DNA from 2 places in the Janthinobacterium sp. Mn2066 genome. Region 1 is predicted to be linked to the other one. Evidence: riboswitches for the same ligand, from Rfam matches in the RefSeq annotation. Region 1 holds a riboswitch; the other holds the start of a gene.
What was found. A riboswitch is a leader RNA that binds a small molecule or an ion and turns the genes downstream of it on or off. The one in region 1 is predicted to bind FMN.
Positions count from the first base shown of each region.

Region 2: another riboswitch for FMN. It lies ahead of ACL9RI_RS24140 (6,7-dimethyl-8-ribityllumazine synthase); the one in region 1 lies ahead of ribB (3,4-dihydroxy-2-butanone-4-phosphate synthase).

Region 1 is NZ_JBMOUF010000004.1:43,707-55,085, reverse strand. Features, by position in the region: gene ACL9RI_RS08745 (IS1595 family transposase) at 1-691, shown strand, start outside; gene ACL9RI_RS08740 (hypothetical protein) at 787-1,269, shown strand; gene ACL9RI_RS08735 (hypothetical protein) at 1,258-1,944, opposite strand; gene ACL9RI_RS08730 (MlaD family protein) at 1,941-2,951, opposite strand; gene ACL9RI_RS08725 (MlaE family ABC transporter permease) at 3,000-3,815, opposite strand; gene ACL9RI_RS08720 (LysR family transcriptional regulator) at 3,877-4,737, opposite strand; gene ACL9RI_RS08715 (MFS transporter) at 4,851-6,230, shown strand; gene ribB (3,4-dihydroxy-2-butanone-4-phosphate synthase) at 6,238-6,885, opposite strand; FMN riboswitch at 6,980-7,131, opposite strand; gene ACL9RI_RS08705 (M16 family metallopeptidase) at 7,319-10,186, shown strand; gene ACL9RI_RS08700 (hypothetical protein) at 10,264-10,461, shown strand; gene ACL9RI_RS08695 (ThiF family adenylyltransferase) at 10,622-11,379, shown strand, end outside.
Region 2 is NZ_JBMOUF010000014.1:107,448-118,826, forward strand. Features, by position in the region: partial or broken gene ACL9RI_RS24085 (IS1595 family transposase) at 27-284, opposite strand; gene ACL9RI_RS24090 (GbsR/MarR family transcriptional regulator) at 364-915, opposite strand; gene cydD (thiol reductant ABC exporter subunit CydD) at 1,054-2,742, shown strand; gene ACL9RI_RS24100 (amino acid ABC transporter ATP-binding/permease protein) at 2,739-4,424, shown strand; gene ACL9RI_RS24105 (cytochrome ubiquinol oxidase subunit I) at 4,526-6,097, shown strand; gene cydB (cytochrome d ubiquinol oxidase subunit II) at 6,110-7,264, shown strand; gene cydX (cytochrome bd-I oxidase subunit CydX) at 7,301-7,420, shown strand; gene ACL9RI_RS24120 (hypothetical protein) at 7,514-7,726, opposite strand; gene ACL9RI_RS24125 (hypothetical protein) at 7,998-8,189, opposite strand; gene ACL9RI_RS24130 (hypothetical protein) at 8,318-9,028, shown strand; gene ACL9RI_RS24135 (hypothetical protein) at 9,031-9,396, opposite strand; gene ACL9RI_RS24140 (6,7-dimethyl-8-ribityllumazine synthase) at 9,489-10,022, opposite strand; FMN riboswitch at 10,214-10,374, opposite strand; tRNA gene ACL9RI_RS24145 (tRNA-Asn) at 10,709-10,784, opposite strand; gene ACL9RI_RS24150 (DUF1294 domain-containing protein) at 10,833-11,207, opposite strand; gene ACL9RI_RS24155 (methylated-DNA--[protein]-cysteine S-methyltransferase) at 11,287-11,379, opposite strand, start outside.

The DNA of each region.
Region 1 (11,379 bases):
CAAAGCCTTGTGGCTGGACTACGCGAATTGCCTGTTGAACTCGGATTCCGTACGCAAGGCGGCGCAGCAGTTGGACATCCACCGCAATACCAGCTTTCGCTGGCGCCACCGTTTTTTATCGCTGGCAAAAACCGACCGCCCGCGCTGCCTGCATGGCATCACCGAGGCCGATGAAATGTATCTGCTGGAATCAGAAAAAGGGGCGCGGCATTTGCAGCGTCCTGCACGCCGGCGTGGTGGTCACGCCCGCCAACGCGGCATTTCCAGCGAACATGTTTGCATCCTGGTGGCGCGCGACCGCACCGGGCAAACCATCGATTTCGTCACCGGCAAGGGCCAACTGACGAAGAAGCAACTTTTGACTTGCTTGCCGCCCGTGATCGACCGCGACATCCTGCTAGTGACGGATAGCCATGCGGCGTATGCCGCCTTTGCCAGGGAAACGGGCATCAGCCATCAAGCCGTCAACTTGCGTGCCGGCATCCGCGTGCGCGGCGCAGTCCACGTGCAGAACGTGAACGCGTATCACAGTCGCTTGCGCGGATGGTTGTCCATTTTTCATGGCGTGGCGACACGGTATTTAGCCAACTACCTGGGCTGGCGCTGGATACTCGATGCCAGGCGCATCCTGTCTGCTGAAACATTATTGAAGGCAAGCTTGGGAGAGTTCCCATATCTGACGGTGACATAGCCATAAATAAAGGTGCTTATGTGCGCCAGCCCCTTGAGCGGCTGGCTTTCCCGTTTTAAGATGGCCGTTCTTGAGAGCAACTAAATGGAGCGGGCATGCAGATGAAAACAATCAGGCTGGCGGGGTTCCTTGCGTGCGCGGCCTTGCTGGTCGCCTGCGCCGGCATACAGGGCGGGGCGAAACCCGTGTCGGCCATGCCTGGCCCGGCGTCCGCATCGCCGCCCGGCTTGAATAACGACGTCGCCGCCACCTGGTATAACCCGCCCGGCGAATTCGATGGCATCTGCCTCACCCAGTTCAAGGATGGCCGTTTGCGTTTCGATGGCGGCTTTACCTTTTTTAATCCCGGCAGCTGGACTTACGATGCAGCTTCGTCGGAATTGCGTCTGACCCTGCACCCGACCACCATCCTGGCGCAAGGCCATGGCGATGTGTCGCTGCACCAGAATCTGCTGCGCCTGGACGCTGCCAGGAATATGCTGGTGTACCGCGTCAAGGCAGACACCAAGTCCATCGGCCTCGGTGGATTCATCTTTTATCGCGATTTGCCTTGCCCGGCCGGTCAATCATCCAGTTAGCGGCTTGCCGCTTTTTTCCACGATATCCATGCGGCGGCGGATACGTTCGGCTTCCTGCGCATCGCCAGCCTGTTCCGCGCGCAATCGCTGCACGCCCAGCCAGGCCAGCAGCGGGCGGCGCCAGCCCTGGTCGGAGGCCGTGGCCACGGCCGTGTCCAGCAAGGCGGGCGTGGCGCGCTTGGAGCGCAGCAGCACGCCGGCCGCCACCAGTTGCGACAGCGGGTCCTTGATCGCGGCCACGGCACTGGCCGCCGCCGTGTCGCTGCTGGCGCCGGCTGCGGCACGCTGCGCTTCTGGCAGCAGCGTGAGATCGATACCGGCTTTGCCCGCAAGGTAGTCGGCGTAGGCGCGGTCGGCTGGCGAGGCGTCATTGCGCAGCGCTTCGAATCCCGTGCATTCTTCGAAGACCAGGCTGGCCACGCGCGTGGCGCAGCGCAGCAGTTCGATGCGGGCGATCAGATCGATCTTGCCGGTTGATCCTACCTGGTCGCGGGCGCGGCCAAATTCCGTCTGTTCGATCAGCGCATTGCCATTCAGATAGGCTGCCTGGAAGCGCTCGACCGAGCTTTGCGCATTCATTTTCCAGTCGGGCACGGGCGGGCCGCTGGAGCAGGCGGCCAGTGTTGCCGAGGCGGCCACGGCCAGGGCGCACAGGGTGGTGTTGACAATTCTCATGGCAGGGTGATCTCCGGATTGCGCTTGAACGGCCATTTGCGGTTGATTTCATTGACCAGTTGTTCGACCTTGCGCAGATTGCTTTCCACGTCGGCGCGCAGCGGACCCAGGTCGGCCGTGGCGGCCTTGGCGTTGGCGCCCACGGCTTGCGCCTCGACCAGCACGGCGTCGACTTTTTTCAGGCTGTTGCGGGTATCGGCCAGCAGCGCGTTCAGTTGCACGATGGTGGCCTGTGCATCCGTCATGACGCCCTTGTCGCCGAACACGCGCGTGTCGGCGTTGGCGACCAGGCCGTCGGTGCGGCGGGCCAGCTGGTCGGCCGTGAGCAGCAGCGCGTTGGCGCGGTCGATCAGCAATTGCGACTGCTTGTCGTTGCCCGTAATCAGGCCCATCGCGCCTGCCGGGCCGCTCAGCTTACCCGTCACTGCCTGCACGTTGCGCAAGGTGGAGTCGAGCGGGGAATCGGCGCCCGTCAGGGTGCCCAGGTTGTTCAGCAAATCCTTGGCGGCAGCCAGCAGGCGCGGGATTTCCGCCGCCATGTCGCCCACCAGCAGATCGCGGGTGGCGTTGTCGGGCAGCGGCGGGTCGGTCAGGATGCCGCTGTAGGCGCGCAGCTTGGCGCCGCCCACGATGCCGCGTTCCAGGGTAAAGATGCTGCTGGTGCGCAGCCAGTGCGCATCGGTTTTGGGCACGTCGATGATGACGCGCGCCTTGCCGTCCGGCGACAGCTCGATGCGCTGCACGCGGCCGATGGGAAAGCCGGAAAAAGTCAGGTCGGCGCCTACCACCACGCCGTCGGAATCGTCGGTGGTCAGCACCAGCACCTGGGTCGCCTCGAAGGCGCCGCGCGCATACATCAGGTACAGCACGGAGCCGACGATCAGCACGAACATCGAGACGAGCAAAATGGCGGCCTTCAGTTCGGCATGGCGCACGGGCGGCGGCGCGGGCAGGGCGGAATCGGGCGCCGTGATGTCGGCCTGGTCGGGTATGGGTGTCTGGCTCATGGCTTCAGGCTCTGTGTTGGACGGTGGGCGGGCATCATCGTTCGTCATTTAATAGTAGTTTCCCATCAGCGAAGCGACTTCGATCAGCAGGATGACGGTAAACAGGCGCAGCATTTCCGACAGGCCGTGCGCGGCCCACAGGCGGCTGCGGCGGCTTTGCGCGTCTTCCTGGTAGTACGACGAGGCGAGCGGGATCAGCGCCACGGCAAAGCTGAAGAAGATCACTTTCAGCATCAGGATCAGGGCCACGGCGGGGTTGAAGATCTGGCCCACCACGCGCGTGTAGCCTTGCAGCGCCCATGGCGTAAAGCCGTAGATGGTCAGATAGGCGAGGATCAGCGAAGTGACGCAGCTGACGATGGCCAGCATCCACACGGCGAAGATGCCGGACATCACGCGCGGAAAATATTCGCCGCGCAGCAGATCCTTGCCCTGGCGCTGCATGGTGTCGAGCACGCCGGAGGCGCGCATTTGCGCAAACGCAATGCCGTCGGGCAGGGTGATGCGCAAGGCCACGAACAGGGCGGCTGTCAGGGGGATCAATTCCAGCACCAGCACGCGCACCACCATTTCCAGCGCATAGCGCGACAGGCCATAACTTTGCGCGCTGACCACCACGATGCGTATCAGCACCAGGCTGACCAGTGCGCAGGCGACGCTGAACCAGACCAGGTTGGGGGCCGTATTGGTGACCAGCCGGTACGCCAGCACGGGGCGGTGCTTGCGGTTATAGCTCGATGGCGACAGGCCCAGCGAAAAGATCAGGATGGAGAAATGCGCCAGGCGCCACCAGCTGGCCAGCCACGCGATGGTGGTCCGGTTCAGGCGGCGCAGGCTGATGATGATGGAGGCGGAGCGGCTCATCATGGCATCTTAGCATCAGACGGGGACGGCACGCGATACAGCCGGTATGGTGCGGCAGGCGTCAGCGCACGGTGTCGATAATCGCGTCGGCCACCGCCCGCACCCGCGCCGAGCGCGACAGGTCGTTGTGCATCACCAGCCACACGTCGTACGGTTCGGCCACCTCGGGCCAGATGCGCTGCAACAGTGGGTCGCCGTCGCCCAGGTGGGTCGCCAGTTCGGCCACGCCCAGGCCAGCCCGCGTGGCTTCCTGCAGCATCATGCCGGTATTGACTTCCATCGCCACCCGGGCGTTGGTGACCGGCTCGCCAGCGATTTTTTCCGCATGGCGCGGCGTCACCGACTCGTGGTAAATCACGATGTCGTGGCCGGCCAGGCCGGTGCCGCGCACGGGTTCGCCACGCACGGCCAGGTAACTCTTGGCGGCATACAGGCCCAGGCTGCGCTTGATCAGGTGGCGCGACACCAGGTCGGGGTCCAGCGGGCGGGCGGCGCGCACGGCCAGGTCGGCTTCGCGCCGCGTCAGGCTGGCCATCTGCGGCGCCACGTTGAGCACCACGCGGATATCGGGATGGATCGCGTGCAGGTTCTGGATGGCCCTGATGATGAAATGGCACGCCATGGTGTCGGTGGTGGCCAGGCGCACCAGGCCGGACAGGCGGTTGTCGACGCCCTGCATGTCGCGCTGCAGCTTGTCGGCCGCCTTTTCCATGGCTTCGGCCGCCTTCAGGGCCAGTTCGCCAGCGGGCGTGGGCAGGTAGCCGGACGGCGTGCGCAGGAACAAGCGCGCACCCAGCGACGTTTCCAGCGCGGCCAGGCGGCGTCCGCAGGTGGCCTGGTCGATGTGCAGCAAGGCCGCCGCGCCGCGCAGGGTGCCGGCGCGGCCGATGGCCAGAAAGATGCGGGCGTTATCCCAATCCATATAGCAATTTTTCAAGTGATGCATTTTTGCATCGGAGTGCCGAGTTTATGCGTATTTACTGCATCACGCAACACTCCTACAATGACCGGTCCGCCTGCTCTCAAGGAAAGACCGTGTCTGCTGCTGCTTCTGTTGTACCCCGTTCCAGTAACTTCCTCGTCCTGGCGACCCTGGCCTTCGGCTTCGTGATGGCCATGATCGATGTCACCGCCGTCAATGTGGCGTTGTCCGATATCTCGCGCGACCTGCATATCCCGCTCACCGGCCTGGTGTGGGTGGTCGATGGCTATACCCTGACGTTTGCCGCGCTGCTGCTGGCCGGCGGCGCGCTGGCCGACCGTTTTGGCCCGAAAACCATTTACCAGACGGGCCTGGGCATCTTCCTGCTGGGTTCCATCCTGTGCGGCGCTGCGCCCAATGGCCATTTCCTGACGGCCGCGCGCCTGCTGCAAGGCGCCGGCGCGGCCCTGTTCATGCCCAGTTCCCTGAGCTTGCTGACGCACAGTTTCGAGGATGAAAAAGTGCGCACGCGCATGCTGGGCGCCTGGTCGGCGCTGGTCGGCGTGGCCGGCGCTTCGGGACCGCTGATCGGCGGCATCCTGGTGCACCAGTTTGGCTGGCGCAGCGTGTTCTGGGTGAATATTCCGATCGGCCTGCTGGCCATCGTGATGGCGCAAGTACTGCTGGCGGCGCCCGCAAGGCAGCCGCGCGATTTGTCGCTGCTCAGTCATGGGCTGGGCGTGCTGGCGCTGGCAGGCCTGAGCTTCGTGCTGATCGAAGGCCCGGCCCTGGGCTGGCTGTCGCCGGCCGTGTTGACGGCCCTGGCCCTGACCGTGGTCGCTGCTGGCGCGCTGCTGGCGCGTGAACGCAGCGGCAGCCATCCGGTGCTGCCGCGTGCCTTGTTCCAGAACAGCAGTTTTGGCGCCGCCAACGGCGTGGGCTTCCTGATCAATTTCAGCGTGTTTGGCCAGTTGTTCCTGCTCAGTTTATATCTGCAGCAAGTGCGCGGCGCCGATGCCTTGCAGTCGGGCTTGCACTTGTTGCCGTTGATGGCGGCCTATACGGTGGGCAATTTCTCGGCCGGCGCGATCTCGGCCCGCTATGGCACGCGTCCGCCCATGCTGTATGGCTTGCTGGTGGCGGCCGTGATGGCGCTGGTGCTGATGGGCTTGAAGCCCGATACGCCGTATGTCTTGCTGGCGCTGGGCACGGCCGTGATGAACGTGGCGATCGGCATTGCGATTCCCGCCATGACGGCCACCGTGATGCGCGTGGCTGGCAAGCAATATGCGAATAGCGCGGCGGCCGCCTTGAACGCCAACCGCCAGATCGGCGCGCTGGTGGGGGTGGCCTTGATCGGCACCATCCTGCACATGTTGCCGGACTGGTCGCTGCGCTTGCCGCTGGCCTACGCCATCATGGCCGCCGGCTATGCGCTGGCGGCCAGCCTGGTGTACCGCCATGTGCATTTGCCCAAGGCGGTCACTGCCTGAAGATAGTTTAAACGTTATGTTTCTTGCGCCATGCCACCATCTCTTCGATGGTGAGGATGGGCATGCCGTGCAGTTCGGCGAAACGTTCGATATCGTCGCCGCGCATCATGGTGCCGTCCGGATTCATCAGTTCGCACAGCACGGCGGCCGGGCTCAGGCCTGCCAGACGCGACAGGTCGACCGAGCCTTCCGTGTGGCCACGACGTTCGAGTACGCCGCCCGGTGCGGCGCGCAGCGGGAAGACGTGGCCAGGACGGACCAGGTCGGACGGCTTGGCATCCTGGGCGATGGCGGCGCGGATGGTGGTGACCCGGTCGGCAGCCGATACGCCCGTGGTGACGCCCTCGCGCGCTTCGATCGATACGGTGAACGGCGTGCCGTAGCGGCTGCCGTTGTCGGCCGACATCGGTGGCAATTCCAGCGCGCTGACGGTCTCGGTGGGCAGGCACAGGCAGACGATGCCGCTGCATTCGCGGATCAGGAGGGCCATGGTTTCATTCGTCAATTTCTCGGCCGAAATAATCAGGTCGGCTTCGTTTTCACGGTCGAAATCGTCGAGCAGGATGACGGGGATGCCGGCGCGCATGGCGGCCAGGGCAGACTGGATGCGACCTTCAAGGTCATCGGAAACAACGGTGTAGCTGTTGACTAACATGGTAAAACGCTCCTCGCATGGGCGAAAAACGCTACAGGGCAAGCGAATAGACGCAACTGGCCGCATCGGCGTGGCGATGGGACATCACACTACTGCACATCTTCTTTCATCCGGACTATACCGTCGGCTCTGGAGTCACACCAGATCTGCTGACCCTGCCAAACGAAGTCTGACAAGCGCTCGCGGGCTTGGCCGTTGCCGGTCTCTACCGCCGGTGGGGAATCGCACCCCGCCCCGAAGACGTATTGTTATGCCGGTCCACATGACCGACGGCAATACTTTAGCACAGATGAAAAAAGCCGGCAGGCGAGGGCGCCGTTTCCAAATTGTTTTCAAATCATTTCTAAATGGTAATACTCTCTAAGCTGTTTTTAATGGCGGGTGGGGCAATTCGGTGTAAGGTACGCTTACCGAATCTTACCTATGAGAATAAATGAAGCTGAGTAAATTACGCCTGATCTCGGGCGCTGTCCTGTTGGCCTGCGCTTGCATGGCCCAAGCTGAAATCCGCCTGAGCGATCCCTTGCCGCTGGCGCCTGAAGTTACCGTAGGAAAACTGCCAAATGGCCTGACGTATTACATCAAGAAAAATGACCGGCCGGCGCAGAAAGTGGAATTGCGGCTGGTGGTCAAGGCCGGCTCCATCCTGGAAGATGAAGACCAGCAAGGCCTGGCCCATTTCACCGAACACATGGCCTTCAATGGTTCGACGCACTTCAAGCGCAATGAACTCATTTCATATCTGCAATCGATCGGCGTCAAGTTCGGCGCCGACCTGAACGCCTACACGAGTTTCGATGAAACCGTCTACGTGTTGCCGATTCCCACCACGAAGAAGGAAAACCTGGAAAAGGGTTTCCTGGTGCTGGAAGACTGGGCGCATGGCTTGAAATTCAATCCGGCCGACATCAACAGCGAGCGCGGCATCATCCTGGAAGAGGCGCGCCTGGGCAAGGGCGCCAACGACCGCATGAACAAGCTGCTGTACCCAAAACTGCTGAACGGGTCGCGTTATGCGGAGCGTATGCCGATCGGCAAGGAATCCATCCTGAAGACCTTCAAGCCGGCCACCATCAAGCGTTTCTACAATGACTGGTACCGTCCGGACCTGATGGCCGTGATGGTGGTGGGCGATGTCGATCCAAAACAGGCTGAAGCGATGATACGCGCGCACTTCGGCAAGCTGAAGAACCCGGCCAAGCCGCGTCCGCGCCTGTATGCGGAAGTGCCGCAGCGCTCGCAGACGGAAGCGCTGGTCATTACCGACAAGGAAGCGCCGGACGACACGGTCTTCATCCGCTACCCGATCCGTCCCGCGCCCGAAGCGGTGACGATCGCCGACTACCGCCGCCAGATGATCGAAAACCTGTATGGCCAGATGCTCAGCGCGCGCATGCAGGAATTGACGCAGCAAGCCAATCCGCCGTTTATCCAGGGTGGCAGCAGCATGGGCAAGCTGGTGCGCGGCTATGAATCGTTCAGCGCCTATGCCTTGCTGGGCAAGGGCGGCGTGCAGCCGGCCATCGATGCGCTGGTGCAAGAAGACGAGCGGGCGCGCCGCTTCGGTTTTACGCAGGATGAGCTGGACCGTGCGCGCAAGAACATGCTGCGCAATTACGAGCGCGCATACAGCGAGCGCGACAAGTCCGATTCGGCCGGTTTCGTGGCCGAGTATTCGCGCAACTTCCTGGAGCAGGAAGCCATCCCCGGCATCGCCAACGAGTTGATGTATGCACAGGAACTGTTGCCGCAAGTAACCTTGCAGGAAATCAATGAGACGGTTGCCAAGGTGATCCCTGACCAGCAAAAGAAACTGGTGGTCTTCATGGGTGCCACGCCGAAGCCCGGCGACAAGGCCGCGAGCGTGCCGACCCAGCAGCAATTGCTGGACGCGGTGGCGCAAGCGGAACAGAAAACGGTCGAGCCGCGCACGGAGAAAGCGTTTGCAAGCAAGCTGATGGATGCTCCGCCGGCCGGCGGCAGCATCGCCAGCGAAACGCTCAACAGCGCGATTGGCGTGACGGAATTGACATTGGGCAATGGTGTGCGCGTGCTGCTCAAGCCCACGGATTTCAAGAATGACCAGGTGCTGATGGGTTCGACGCGTTTCGGCGGGCAGTCGTTGTTTGGCGACGCCGATATCTACAATGCCCGCTATGCCAGCGCCGTGATCGGCAGCATGGGCTTGAAAGACCTGGCGCCGCTGGACTTGCAAAAGGTCCTGGCTGGCAAGACGGTCAATGTGGGCGCCTCGCTGGGCGAGCTGAGCGAAGGCTTGGGCGGCTCGTCGAGCAGTGCCGACGTGGAATCGATGCTGCAAATGGTGCATCTGTACTTTACCCATCTGCGCAAGGATGCGGGCCTGTACCAGTCGTTTATCGGCAAGCAGCAAGACCTGGCCAAAAACGTGCTGCTGCAGCCGGAAGCCGTGTTTTACGATGCCATCCAGCACGCCACGTTTGGCGACGGCCCGCGCGTGGAAGGCGTGCCGCGCGCGTCGGACTTCGACAAGGTCAGCCTGGACCGCGCCTTCGATGTGTTCCAGCAGCGTTTTTCGAGTGCGCGCGGCATGACCTTTGTCTTCACGGGCAGCTTTGACGTCGACAGGATCAAGCCGCTGATCGCCAGCTACCTGGGCACCTTGCCGGTGGCGGACCTGCCGCACGCCTACCGCGACGTGGGCCTGCGCCCGGTGGCCGGGGTGGTGAAAAAGGAAGTGCGGGTGGGCAGCGAACCGAAGAGTACGATTTCGATTACCTTCAATGGCGACGTGGCCTATACGGACGAGCAAAAGCTGACCTTGCAGGCTTTGGGGGAAGTGCTCAACCTGAAAGTGATCGAAGTGCTGCGCGAAAAGATGAGCATGATCTACGGCGGTGGTTTTGAAACCTCCATGGGCCAGCATCCCTACGGCCATTATGCGGTGGCGCTGACCTTGCCGACGGCGCCGGAAAACGTGGATAAGGTGATCGCGGCGGCGTTTGCTGAAATCAACAAGATCAAGACGGATGGCCCGACGGCGGCCGACCTGGAGAAGGTCAAGCTGAACTGGATCACGCGTCATCAAAAATCCATGCAGGAAAACAATTACTGGATGAACCAGCTGGTTGCTTCCGTGACCCAGGGCCGCGACCCGGCGCAAATCCTGCAATTTGACCAGCGCGTCAACGCCATCACGCCGCAAGCGGTGAAACTGGCGGCCCAGCGCTATCTGGACATGAATAATTATGTGCAGGTGGTGCTGTATCCGGAAGCGAAGAAATTGTCTGGTAGCAAGGTCTCGCCGGTCAAGGTGCGTTGATTGCAGGCAAGCACGGGCGGCAGAGCTGTTAAACTGTCGCCTGTCCAAGCAATACCGCAACTAACTAGGAACTGAAGATGGCTAAGAAAGAAGAACTCGATCCGGAAACCCTGGAACTGATTAACTGGTGCATCGAAGTCGAGGGCTTCCTGGTGGCCGGCGGCGCCACGGTGGCGCAGGCGCAAGAACATATCGAAGAGCAGGTCGAGTGGTTTACCGACCAGTTCTATGACGGCTTGACCCCGGAAGAAGCAGCCAAGGAAGCCCTCGCCTGATTTTTGCTCAGGCGCTGTGGCGTTCGTAGGTGGCTGATAAATATTTTTACGGGCGGTGCTACCAGGTGGCGCCGCCCGTTTGTTTTTTTCTTTGGAACTTTTTAAAACACTGGCTGTCTGATCATTTCTGGTCCCATCGGGACAATCAACAGGGGTGAGCATGACGGATGGTTTTTCTTATCACGCGGCGTTTGCCCGCAACCTGGGCTGGGTGACGCGGGCAGAGCAAGACAGTTTGCGCGGCAAGCGGGTCGCCATTGCCGGCGTGGGCGGCGTGGGCGGCGTACATTTGCTGACCCTGGCGCGGCTGGGCATAGGCGCATTTCATATCGCTGACTTCGACACCTTCGATATCGCCAATTTCAACCGCCAGGCGGGCGCCATGATGTCCACCCTGGGCCAGCCCAAGGTGGAGGTGATGGCGCGCATGGCGCTCGATATCAATCCCGAACTGCAGATCAAGCAATATCCGAACGGCGTGCATGCAAGCAACCTGGCCGATTTTTTCGACCGGGTTGATTTATATGTGGATGGCCTCGATTTCTTTGCCTTTCCCGCGCGCCAGGCCACGTTTGCCATGTGCGCCCAGCTGGGCATTCCGGCCATCACGGCCGCGCCGCTGGGCATGGGCACGGCGGTCCTGAATTTCCTGCCGGGCCAGATGACGTTCGAGCAATATTTCGGCTGGGGCGATTTGCCGGAAGAAGAAAAGGCCCTGCGTTTCCTGGTCGGGCTGGCCCCGGCAGGCTTGCACGGTCCCTATCTGGTCGATCCCACGGCCATCAATCTGCAGGAGCGGCGCGGACCATCGACCAGCATGGGCTGCCAATTGTGCGCGGGCGCGGCGGCCACGGAGGCGCTGAAAATCCTGTTGAAGCGCGGCAAGGTGATGGCCGCGCCGCGCGGCATGCATTTCGA
Region 2 (11,379 bases), on a different contig from region 1:
GCGGCATGCGGATGGGAATAAAAAGGCTATGTCACCGTCAGGTGTGGGAACTCTCCCAAGGTTGCCTTCAATAATGTTTCAGCGGACAGGATGCGCCTGGCATCGAGTATCCAGCGCCAGCCCAGGTAGTTGGGCAGATAACGTGTCGCCACGCCATGAAAAATGCTCAGCCATCCGCGCAGGCGGCTGTGATATGCGTTGACGTTCTATGCGTGGACCGCGCCGTGCACGCGGATGCCGGCATGCAAGTTGGCGGCTTGATGGCTGATGCCCGTTTCCCGGGCGTTCCCCTATTTAATGAGGACAGAGCCAATAAAAACGCCCCGCGCGATGGGGGCCGGGAAGGGTGGGTGAAGTGAGGGTCTAACTTTCTTCGGTATTTTTGCCAAACAGGCGATCCTTGGCGCTCAGCAGCTTTTGCACCTTGGCGCCCATCTTCATCAGCTGCGCCATCGATTCGGGCGACAAGCGCTGCAAGTCGTCGAACCAGGTGTTGGCCAGGTCGACCAGTTCATACATTTCACGCATGCGCTCCTGCGCATACTGGTCCACGGGTTCCGTGGCCGGCGTCATCAGCGATTCGCGCAGCACCGTGAGGGTGGGCGCCACTTCGCGGCGGCGGCGTTCGGCAGCCACCACGCGGAAGATTTGCCACACATCTCCCAGCGAGGAAAAATACTCGCGCCGGTCGCCAGGAATGCGCGTCAGGCGTATCAAGCCCCAGCCCTGCAACTCCTTCAGGCCGATGCTCACGTTGGAGCGCGAAAAACTCAGGTGTTCGGCGATTTCGTCTGCATGCAAAGGTTGCTCAGAAACAAACAATAACGCGTACACTTGCCCAACCGTCCGGTTGAAACCCCAGCGGCTGCCCATCTCGCCGAAGTGGCTGACGAAGGTCAGGATCAGCGGAGTCATGTTGATATGGTGAGTTTTCATAATTAACTGAAATTTTTGCACGCAGTGGAGGCTGGGTCAATTGATATATGGCACGTTTCGCAGTATTATACAAAATATCGAATTTACAGAGATTTCTGAAAACTCAAGAAGTATCTAATGTCTAACACGCCACTTTCCTTGCCGCAGTTTGACCTTCCCCGTTTTGCCAGCCTGGTGCAGGGCGCAGCCGCCTTGCTGTGGTTGCCGCAGGCGGCCCTGCTGGCCTGGGCCATCGACAGCATGGTGAGGGGCGCTGCCGGGCAAGCCGCGCTGGCGCCGGCCGCGGGCGTATTGCTGCTGGGCCTGCTGCGTGCGGGGGCGGAAGCGTGGGGCGCGCGCGTGATGTATGCGGCGGCCCGTGGTCATTTATCGGCTTTGCGCGCGCAAGTGGCGCTGTCCCTGGCGCAGCGTTCGCCGATGGACCGCCAGCGGGCGCAGTCGGGCCAGGCGGCCAGCGTGATGGCCGAACAGGCCGAAGCCATCGTGCCGTATCTGGTGCGCTACAAACCCACGCGCTGGAAAGTGATGCTGGTGCCGCTGGTGATACTGGCGGTAGTGCTGCCATTTTCCTGGGTGGCCGCGCTGATCCTGCTGATCGCCGCGCCGCTGATCCCGCTTTTCATGGCCCTGGTCGGCCTGGGCGCGCAAGCGGCCAGCCGCGCGCAGATGGTGGAAATGGGCAGCATGAATGCCTTTCTGCTCGACCGCCTGCGCGGCCTGGCCACCTTGCGCGCGCTCGACGCCGTCGACGCCACGGCCAGCCGTCTGGATGAAACGGCGCAATCCTTGCGCCGGCGCACGATGGTGGTGCTGCGCATCGCCTTTCTGTCCTCCGCCGTGCTGGAACTGTTTTCTGCGCTGGGCGTGGCCATGGTGGCGGCCTATATCGGTTTTTCACTGCTGGGCACATTCCACTTCGGCAGCTGGGGCCATGTGTTGACCCTGGGGCAGGGCATGTTCATCCTCTTGCTGGCGCCGGCTTTCTTCGAGCCGCTGCGCGAACTGGCCGCCGTCTGGCATGACAAGGCGGCAGGCGAGGCGGCCCTGGCCGGCTTGCATGACCTGGCTGCCGAAGGTCTGGCCTTGCCTGGCGCTACCGCTGTGGCTGTTGCGCTGGCTGCTCCCTCAGCGCCACCTTCCATCGAGATCCGCCAGCTGCAGTTTGCCCAGTTGGGCGAAGCGCCGCTGTTTAGCCAGTTTGACCTGCAGGTGCGTGGCGGCGAACACGTGGCCCTGCTGGGCGCCAGCGGCGCCGGCAAGACGACCTTGCTGTCCTTGCTGGCAGGCTTGCTGCCAGCCGATGGCGGCGAAATCCGCATCGGCGGAGTGCTGATGAGCGATACCAGCGTGGCCGCCTTGCGCCAGCGCATGGCCTGGATGGGCCAGCGGCCGCACGTGTTTGCCGCCTCCGTCAGCCAGAACGTGACCCTGGGCCGCGCCGATGCTGACGTGGCGAATGTTACTGCCGCGCTGCACCTGGCCGACTTGTCTGCCGTGGCCCAGGCGCGGCCAAGTGTGATGCTCAGCGATGGCGGCCACGGCTTGTCCGGCGGCGAAGCGGTGCGCCTGGCCTTGGCCCGCGTTACTGTTGCCGTGCAGACAGCGCATGCCGACTTGCTGCTGGTCGATGAACCGACCGCTCACCTCGACAGTGAAACGGCCAGCCGCGTCACCGACGCCTTGCTGGCCCTGGCCAAGGGCAAGACCATGCTCGTTGCCACGCATGATCCCGTGCTGGCCAGCCGCTTGCATCGCAGCATCGCCATCGGCCCAGAGCTGGAAATGATGGAGGCACGGCGCGCATGAAATCCTTGTTCTTCCCCATGAATCCCGTGCTGCGCCAGTTGCTGCTGGCGCAGCCAGGCAAGCTGGTCGCCGGCGCCGTGCTGGCGGCCCTGACGGTAGTCGCCGGCATGGCCTTGCTGGGCTTGTCCGGCTGGTTTATCACGGCCACTTCGATTGCCGGCTTGCACGCATCGACGGCGCTGATGTTCGACGTGTTCGGTCCGTCGGCCGGCATCCGTTTGCTGGCGATCGGCCGCACCGGTTCGCGCTACGCCGAGCGTCTGGTCACGCACGACGCCACTTTTGCCGCGCTGGCGAACATTCGCGTGGACCTGTTCCGTGGCTGGTCGCTGCCGGAAGCGGGCAAGCGCTTGCTGCGCCAGCCGGCCAAACTGCTGTTTCGCCTGACGGCCGATATCGATGCGCTCGAATCGCTGTATTTGCGCCTGATCGTGCCTGCTTTCACGGCCCTGTGCGCGGCCTTGCTGGCCGGCGTCGCGCTTGGTTTCATGCATTCCGGCATGGGCATTATCTTTGCCGCCTGGCTGCTGGTCAGCGGCGGCGGTATCAGCGTGCTGCTGATGCGCCGCGCCCAGCGCCACGCCATCGTGCGTTCACGTTCTACCGAGCAATTGCGTTCCGCCACCATCGACCTGGTGGCCGGCCAGACTGACCTGGTGATGGCGGGCCGCATTACTGCGCAATGCGATGTACTGGCCGGCATTGATGCTGCGCTGGCCCGGGCCGACCTGGCGCTGAACCGCCTGGAAACGGGCTTTGGCGCCGCCTACGGCGTGGCCGGTGCGATCACGCTGGCCGGCGTGCTGCTGGCCGTGGCTGTGCTGGTGGACAGCGCCGCCATCACGGTGCCGGTGGCGGCACTGGGCGTGTTGATTGCGCTCACTGCCGTCGAGCCGTTTGCCGGCTTGCGACGTGGCGCGCTGGAAGCGGGACGCATGTTGCTGGCGATCCGCAGGTTGGGGCCGCGCGTGGCGCCAGCTAGCCCGGATGCGGCTGGCGCTGGCGTGGCGTCCGATGTGCGTTTCGAGCAAGTGTGCGCCGCCCACGCCGGCAGTGATATTGCCATCGTGCATGGCGTATCGCTGACGGTGGCGGCCGGTGAACGGGTGGCCTTGATCGGCCCCAGCGGCGCCGGCAAATCGACCTTGCTGGCAGTGGCGGCGCGTGAAATCGCTGTGCTGTCCGGCAGCTACAGCGGGCCGCGCGCCTGTTTGTTCACGCAGCGTACCGAGCTGTTCCAGGACAGCGTGCGTGACAACCTGCGCCTGGCAGACCCGCAGGCCGGCGACGGCCGGCTGTGGGACGCGCTGCGGGCGGCGGGACTGGAGGCGGAAGTGCAGGCCATGACGGGCGGCCTGGATACGCGCCTGGGCGAGGGTGGGCTGGGCTTGTCGGGCGGGCAGTCGCGCCGCCTGGCGCTGGCGCGGCTGTTCCTGCACGAGTCGCCGCTGTGGCTGCTGGATGAAGCCACCGAGGCGCTCAATGCGGCTACGGCGCATGACGTGCTGGCCCGGCTCGCCAGCCGTTGCGAGGGGCGTACCTTGCTGATCGCAACCCACTTGCGGCGCGAAGCAGCGCTGGCGGACCGCCTGATCAGCATCCGCCATGGCCGCGTCAATGGCGATGTGCGGCGCGGTACGGTGGAGTTTGAAGCGGCCTTGCAGACTTTGCGGGCCGACTGAGTGAAATGGTGCAATAAAGATGGTGCACTGAAGAAATAAACGTACGGCCTTGTCTTAATAAAAAGTTTACACTTAAGAAATAGAAACACCAAGGAAAGCAAATGGACCTCGATATTGTTGCATTATCAAGACTGCAATTTGGGCTGACCGCCCTGTACCACTTCATATTCGTTCCGCTGACCATCGGCCTGTCCGTGATGCTTGCCATCATGGAAACGGTCTACGTGATGACGGGGCGCACCATCTGGCGCGACATGACCAAGTTCTGGGGCGTCTTGTTCGGGATTAACTTTGCCATGGGCGTTGCCACCGGCATCGTCATGGAATTCCAGTTCGGCATGAACTGGAGTTATTACAGCCACTATGTGGGCGATATTTTCGGCGCGCCGCTGGCGATCGAGGGCTTGATGGCCTTCTTCCTGGAAGCGACCTTTGTCGGCATCTTCTTCTTTGGCTGGGATAAATTGTCGGCGCGCGGCCATCTGGCCACGACCTGGCTGGTGGCCATCGGTTCGAACTTCTCGGCCCTGTGGATCCTGATTGCCAATGGCTGGATGCAAAATCCCGTCGGCGCCGCCTTCAATCCGCAAACCATGCGCATGGAAGTGACCGACTTCGGCGCCGTGCTGACCAACCCGGTAGCGCAGGCCAAGTTCGTGCACACGGTGTCGGCCGGCTACACGGTGGCCGCCATCTTCGTGCTGGGCGTTTCGGCCTGGTATCTGCTCAAGGGGCGCCACGTGCAGCTGGCCAAGCGCTCGATGACGGTGGCTGCCTCGTTCGGCCTGGCCGCTTCGCTGTCGGTGGTGGTGCTGGGGGACGAAAGCGGCTATCTGTCGTCGGAACATCAAAAGATGAAGCTGGCCGCGATCGAAGCCATGTGGCACACGGAGCCGGCGCCTGCCGCCTTCACGGCCTTCGGTTTCCCTGACCAGAAAGCGCGCGAAACGCATTACGCGATCCACGTGCCGATGGTGATGGGCCTGATCGGCACGCGTTCACTGTCGACCGAGATTCCTGGCATCAATGAACTGGTCGAGCGTGGCGAGTATCTGATCAAGGATGGCGTGAAAGCCTACGATGCGCTGCAAACCATCCGCAGCGTGCCGCCGGGCGGCGCCATACCGCAAGAAGCCAAGGATATCTTTGAATCGAAAGGCAATTCACTCGGTTATGCGCTGTTGCTGAAGCGCTATGTCGACGATCCGCGCCTGGCCACGCCCGAGCAGATCAGCAAGGCCGCGCAAGACACCGTGCCCGCCGTGGCGCCGCTGTTCTGGTCCTTCCGCGTAATGGTGGGCCTGGGCATGTTCTTCATCGCACTGACCGCCACCTTCTTTATTTTGTCCGTGCGCCGCACCCTGGACGCGCACCGCTGGCTGCTGAAAGTGGCCGTGTTCGCCATCCCGCTGCCGTGGATCGCCGCCGAAGCGGGCTGGATCGTGGCCGAAGTGGGCCGCCAGCCGTGGGTGATCGAGGGCGTCTTGCCGACGGCCGTGGCGGTATCGAACCTGGGCATCACGACCCTGCTGATCACGATTGCCGGCTTTGCCGCGATCTATACCGTGCTGCTGATTATCGAGATGAAGCTGATGCTGAAGGCCATCCGCAAGGGGCCGGCCGAAACGGCGCCTGCCGTCGCGCCTTCCGTCACCCGCACTCAACTCGCTTAAAGGAGCACCATCATGATCCTGCATGAATTAATTTCTTACGAAACCCTGCGCCTGATCTGGTGGCTGCTGATCGGCGTGCTGCTGGTCGGATTCGCCGTCACGGACGGCTTCGACCTGGGCACCGGCATCCTGCTGCCGTTCGCCGGCAAGACGGACCTGGAACGCCGCGTCATCATCAACAGTATCGGCCCCGTGTGGGAAGGCAACCAGGTCTGGCTGATCCTCGGTGGCGGCGCCATCTTCGCCGCCTGGCCGCAGCTGTACGCCGTCTCGTTCTCGGGCTTTTACCTGGCCATGTTCGTGATCCTGGTGGCGCTGATCCTGCGTCCGGTGGCCTTCAAATTTCGCAGCAAGCGCGAAGATCCACGCTGGCGCGCCCGCTGGGACGCGGCCCTGTTCGTCGGCGGCTTCGTGCCCAGCCTGATTTGCGGCGTGGCGATCGGCAATGTGCTGCAAGGCGTGCCGTTCCGCTTCTCGCCCGACATGCACATCTTCTATGACGGCAGCTTCTTTGCCCTGCTCAATCCGTTTGCCCTGCTGTGCGGCCTGGTCTCGGTGGCCATGCTGGTGATGCATGGCGCCACCTGGCTGCAACTGAAGGCCGATGGCGTGGTGGCCGAGCGTGCGCGCCGCTACGGCAGCGTGGCGGCGCTTGCCACCGTGGTGCTGTATGCGCTGGCTGGCGTGGCCCTGTGGCTGTGGATCGATGGCTACCGTTTCACCAGCACGGTGGTGGTCGATGGTCCGTCGAACCCCATGCTGAAAACGGCCGAGCTGCATGCCGGCGCCTGGTTCGTCAACTTCGCGGCCCATCCGTGGACCTGGATCGCCCCTGCGCTGGGCCTGGTGGCGCCGCTGCTGGCGTTTGCCTTTTTGCGTGCACGCCGTGAAGTGCCAGCCCTGCTGGCCAGCGCGGCCAGCATCGCCGGCATCATCCTCAGCGTGGGTGCGGCCATGTTCCCGTTCATTTTGCCATCGTCGATCGATCCGCGCGCCAGCCTGACGGTGTGGGATTCCTCATCGAGCCACATGACCTTGTTCATCATGGTAGTGGTCACGGCCATCTTTATCCCGCTGATCGTGGCGTACACGAGCTGGGTGTATAAAGTGCTGTGGGGCAAGGTCGATGGCAAGGCGATCGAAGAGGGCAAGGGCCACGCCTACTAATTGTTTTCAAATAAATATTAAAGAAAGGAAATACTTATGTGGTATTTCGCCTGGATACTGGGCTTGCCGCTGGCAGCGACCTTCGCCGTGCTCAATGCGATGTGGTACGAAATGGTCGATGGCGACACGACGCCTGAAAAGTACCGCAAGGAATAGTAACAAGCTGCACGCCATGCCGATCCCGGCATGGCTCTCTGGCCTCGTCCGGCGTACGCGTTTGCGTCCGCCTTTGGCGAGGCTTTTTCTTTATCAGAGCAAGATGAATTCGCCTCGGATACGCAACTTCATGCCACGCGGCCGGTCGGCGCCGGCCGCTACCGACCAGGCCGTCACCCACAAGGCGCAACGTTCGCGGGCCAGGGCGTCGTCGCGCTGGCGCAAACGTTCGCAGGCCAGGTCGATCCGTTGGGCAAGATACAGGCGCTGATCGATGGGATCGGCTTGTTTGCTGTAATGGCGCATGACTGTCCTTTCTATCCGGTGGCCGCCCGCGTGATGCATGGCGTTACAGCCATGTACGCAGCCAGGATATGTTCGGATTCAGCGAGCGCAAAAAAGCCACCGCATGGGTGTAATGCTGTTCAGTTAAGCAGTCCTACACTACTTACCCCAACATCGAAAGTGCCGGGGTCAGACCCGCCGGGTCTGACCCCAGGGTTTGCTTTTGGGGTAAAAATGACGCTAACTGAACGGCATTACACCGCAGGGATGGCTGATTTTGCCAGTCGCAGCGTTAATCGTGGGGCTTGCCCTGTGGCTTCGGTGTGGACACGGCAATCGGGTCGCTGGCAGGAAAGCTTTCCTTCAGCGCCTCGTCGAGCGCTTCTTCCGCGTGGCCTTCCCGTACCGGGGTGGGGGAATCGCGTTCCGGTGGCGGCGATGGCGTGGCGGCGGCATTGGTGGCCGAATTCATGGCTGGGTTCATTGCCGGCACTCCTCTCGTTCACACGGATGACGATTTCAGCTTAGCACATGCCACGGAAAAGGCGCGCTCCACAGCGCATCGAAGGCTCTCTGCTACACTGCCGCCATTCTTGCCACCGGAACCGCTCCATGACCACCATTTCCTTGCCCTATCGCGCCACCGCCGACGAAGCCTGTGCCTGGCTGACTGCGCAGACAGGCACACCCTGGACCCTGGCGCGGCTGCTGGAGCAGGGCGGCTTGGCGTATGTATGGCTTGATTATTCGCAAGAGTGGGCGCAACTGTTCACCGACGGCGTGACGCGCTATGCGGCGCCCGTCGTGTTTATCGAAGACAAACAGCATCTGGCTGGCGGTGGCGCCGATGTGCGCCTGCGTTTGACGCGCGATGCCGGCAATTTGCCGATCCAGTTGCCGGGCGAGGGTTTGCGCGTCTCCAAAGAAGGCTTGCATTTCCAGGAACGCGACCTGCTGCGCCTGCTGAAAGAGCTGCAGCAGCCGCCGGCTGAAACCGTGCCAGCGCCCGTGGTCCTGCCCAGCGCCTTGAAAGGCTTGAGCCGCGAACAGATATTGACCGCCTTTGCCGGCGTGGGCAAGGTCGACCTGGCCCAGGGCATGACGAACGGCGTGGGCATCTTTGGCGACGACGGCGCCCGCGTGCGCAAGAATTCGCGCGGCGGCAAGAACAGCCATCTGTGGCATCCCGTGACCTTGGCCTTCGGTTTGCACGATGTGCACCGCGTGCCGATGGCGCACCTGAAAAAAGCCTTCGCCACCCAGCCGCTGTTGCGCGACTGGAAGGCGGACTGGCTGGAGTCCTTGGCCTTGCTGGGCGAATAGTCTTACTTGCTGTTGCCGAAATTGGGCTTTGCCGCCCGCTTGGCGCGGATCGCATCGATCTTGGCCCAGATCAAGGCCAGCTCTTCCTCGCCGGCGCCATGCATGTCCAGCTCGTGCGCCAGGCACAGGGCGGCCAGGGTCACCATCACGCCGCCCACTTCCTGCTTCTTGTCACCCGCTTGCCTGCCAAACACATAATCGACCAGCTGATGGGCTTCCCCGGCGGTGGCGCCACAGGCCTGCGCCAGTTCCAGCGATTCCTCCAGGAAGCGGTGATTGCGTTCCACATGGTCAGCGGCCAGTTCTGCGCCAAAACAGGCGATCATCCATGGCTGTACGCGGGACTGGAAAGAGGGGGAATCTTGCATGCTGTACTCGTTCAAAGTGTGTGTAGAAAATATCGGCAAGCTGCAATGGTACGTGCAACTTGCCGATGCTGCCAGACTGGGTCAGGCTAGGCTTAGCTGGCGGTAAGCATTTCTACTGCTTGACCATGGTCCACGCCCGGTAGTGCCGGGATCAGGCGTAATGCACGTATGGTCGACGCGCACGCGCGCGCCACTTCCGCTCCCTTGACCTGGAAATGCTGGAAGAAGAATTGCTGGTGCTCTTCCCCGGCGTGGAAGTGATGCGGTGTCAGCACCGCCGACAGCACGGGCACGCCCGTAGCAAGCTGCACCTGCATCAGGCCTGAAATGACGGCTTCGGCAACAAATTCCATGCGATAGATGCCGCCATCGACCACCAGCGCCGCTGCCACCACGGCCGCATACTGGCCGGTCTGGGCCAGTCGCTGTGCTTGCAGTGGAATTTCAAAGGCGCCGGCGACGTCGAAGAAATCGATGTCTGACTCAAGATAGCCCAGTTCACGGATTTCGGCGACAAAAGACAGACGGCACTGTTCGACGATATCGCGGTGCCAGCTGGCTTGAATAAAGGCGATGCGTCCGCCTGCCTGATCGGAAGTGGTGGTGATAAAAGCTTGTTGTGACATGGTATGACTCCTGTTTTCAGAAATAACAAAAAACAGGGCGTGGATAGATAAGGATGCAATCTGCCGGTGACAGGCGTGACCAGCCACAGGGCGCGGGTACACCGATCCTGGCCTGGCATAGGCTGATCCAGGACGCGGTCGATACGCGCACGACATCATCTGCATGAAACATGCATCAAACGTCGATTCCATCCCGCTCTCTCTTTATCCGGACTATACCGTCGGCCCCGGAATCTCACCAGGTCTGCTGACCTTGCTCCCCATGTCATCGACATCAGCAACAAGCGCTCGCGGGCTAGGCATGGCTGCCATTACCGCCGGTGGGGAATTGCACCCCGCCCTGAGAACGTGCCGCGTTGTCGCACAGGGTGCGAGACGCGGCGGTCTGACTATAACATGCTTGTTTGGGATGCAGCATAGGAAAGTGCTGTACGGCAATGTGCTCTTGGTCTGCCTTATTTGTTCTTGCAGAGCGTGGTTCCGAGAAATACATTCTCAGGAAATTAATGGGTTGCAACAAGTCAGCATTACAGTCGGGTGGAGAGATTTTTTATATTCCTCTTTAAGAAACATTCTTGAAGCCATCAGTCGTGAATGTCCATGACTGTCCGGCCGCTATCGTGAGTCATGCCGCCCTGAAACGCAAAAAGCCCAACCGTAAGGCTGGGCTTTTTGCTTGAGAATTCTGGCTCCCCGACCTGGACTCGAACCAGGGACCTGCGGATTAACAGTCCGTCGCTCTACCGACTGAGCTATCAGGGAAAGGCCGCTATTATAGGGAGCTTCTGCTGTTCTGGCAAGTTGCTTATGTTATATCTCGATGGGGGCGACGTCGGTGCCGATATCGGGGGCCGAGTAGTGCAGGCAGAAATAGGCAAAGGCGGCGACGTTGATGGCCACCGTGATCCAGAACAGGATGCGGAACGAGCGCTTGCTGGACTTGTGGCGCAGCCATTGTTGCGCCAGTACCGCGCCGGGCCAGCCGCACAGCAAGCCCAGCAGCAGCAAGGTGCGTTCCGAGGTGCGCCAGCTGCCTGCCTTGGCGGCGCGCTTGTCGAGCGCGTAAGCGACGAAACAGCCCAGGCTCAGGGCGCCATAAATCAGGGCGACAAAGGGCGGGATATGGAAAAAGAAGGTCGCGGCCAGATACAGCACGATAAAAAACAGGATGGACAGATAGGGCATGATGTATTCGAGGTGCTTGCTTGGGTTGGATGGAGACGGACAGCATCATAGCGTGTCCTTGAGTCTGGCTCCAGGCTGCCTAAAACAGCGAGCCTTGCGCCGTATCAATCTGCACGGCGCGGCGCCGGGCGTGGCCTGTCTTTTGGGCTTCCCGGTCGCTCGACAGGGAAAT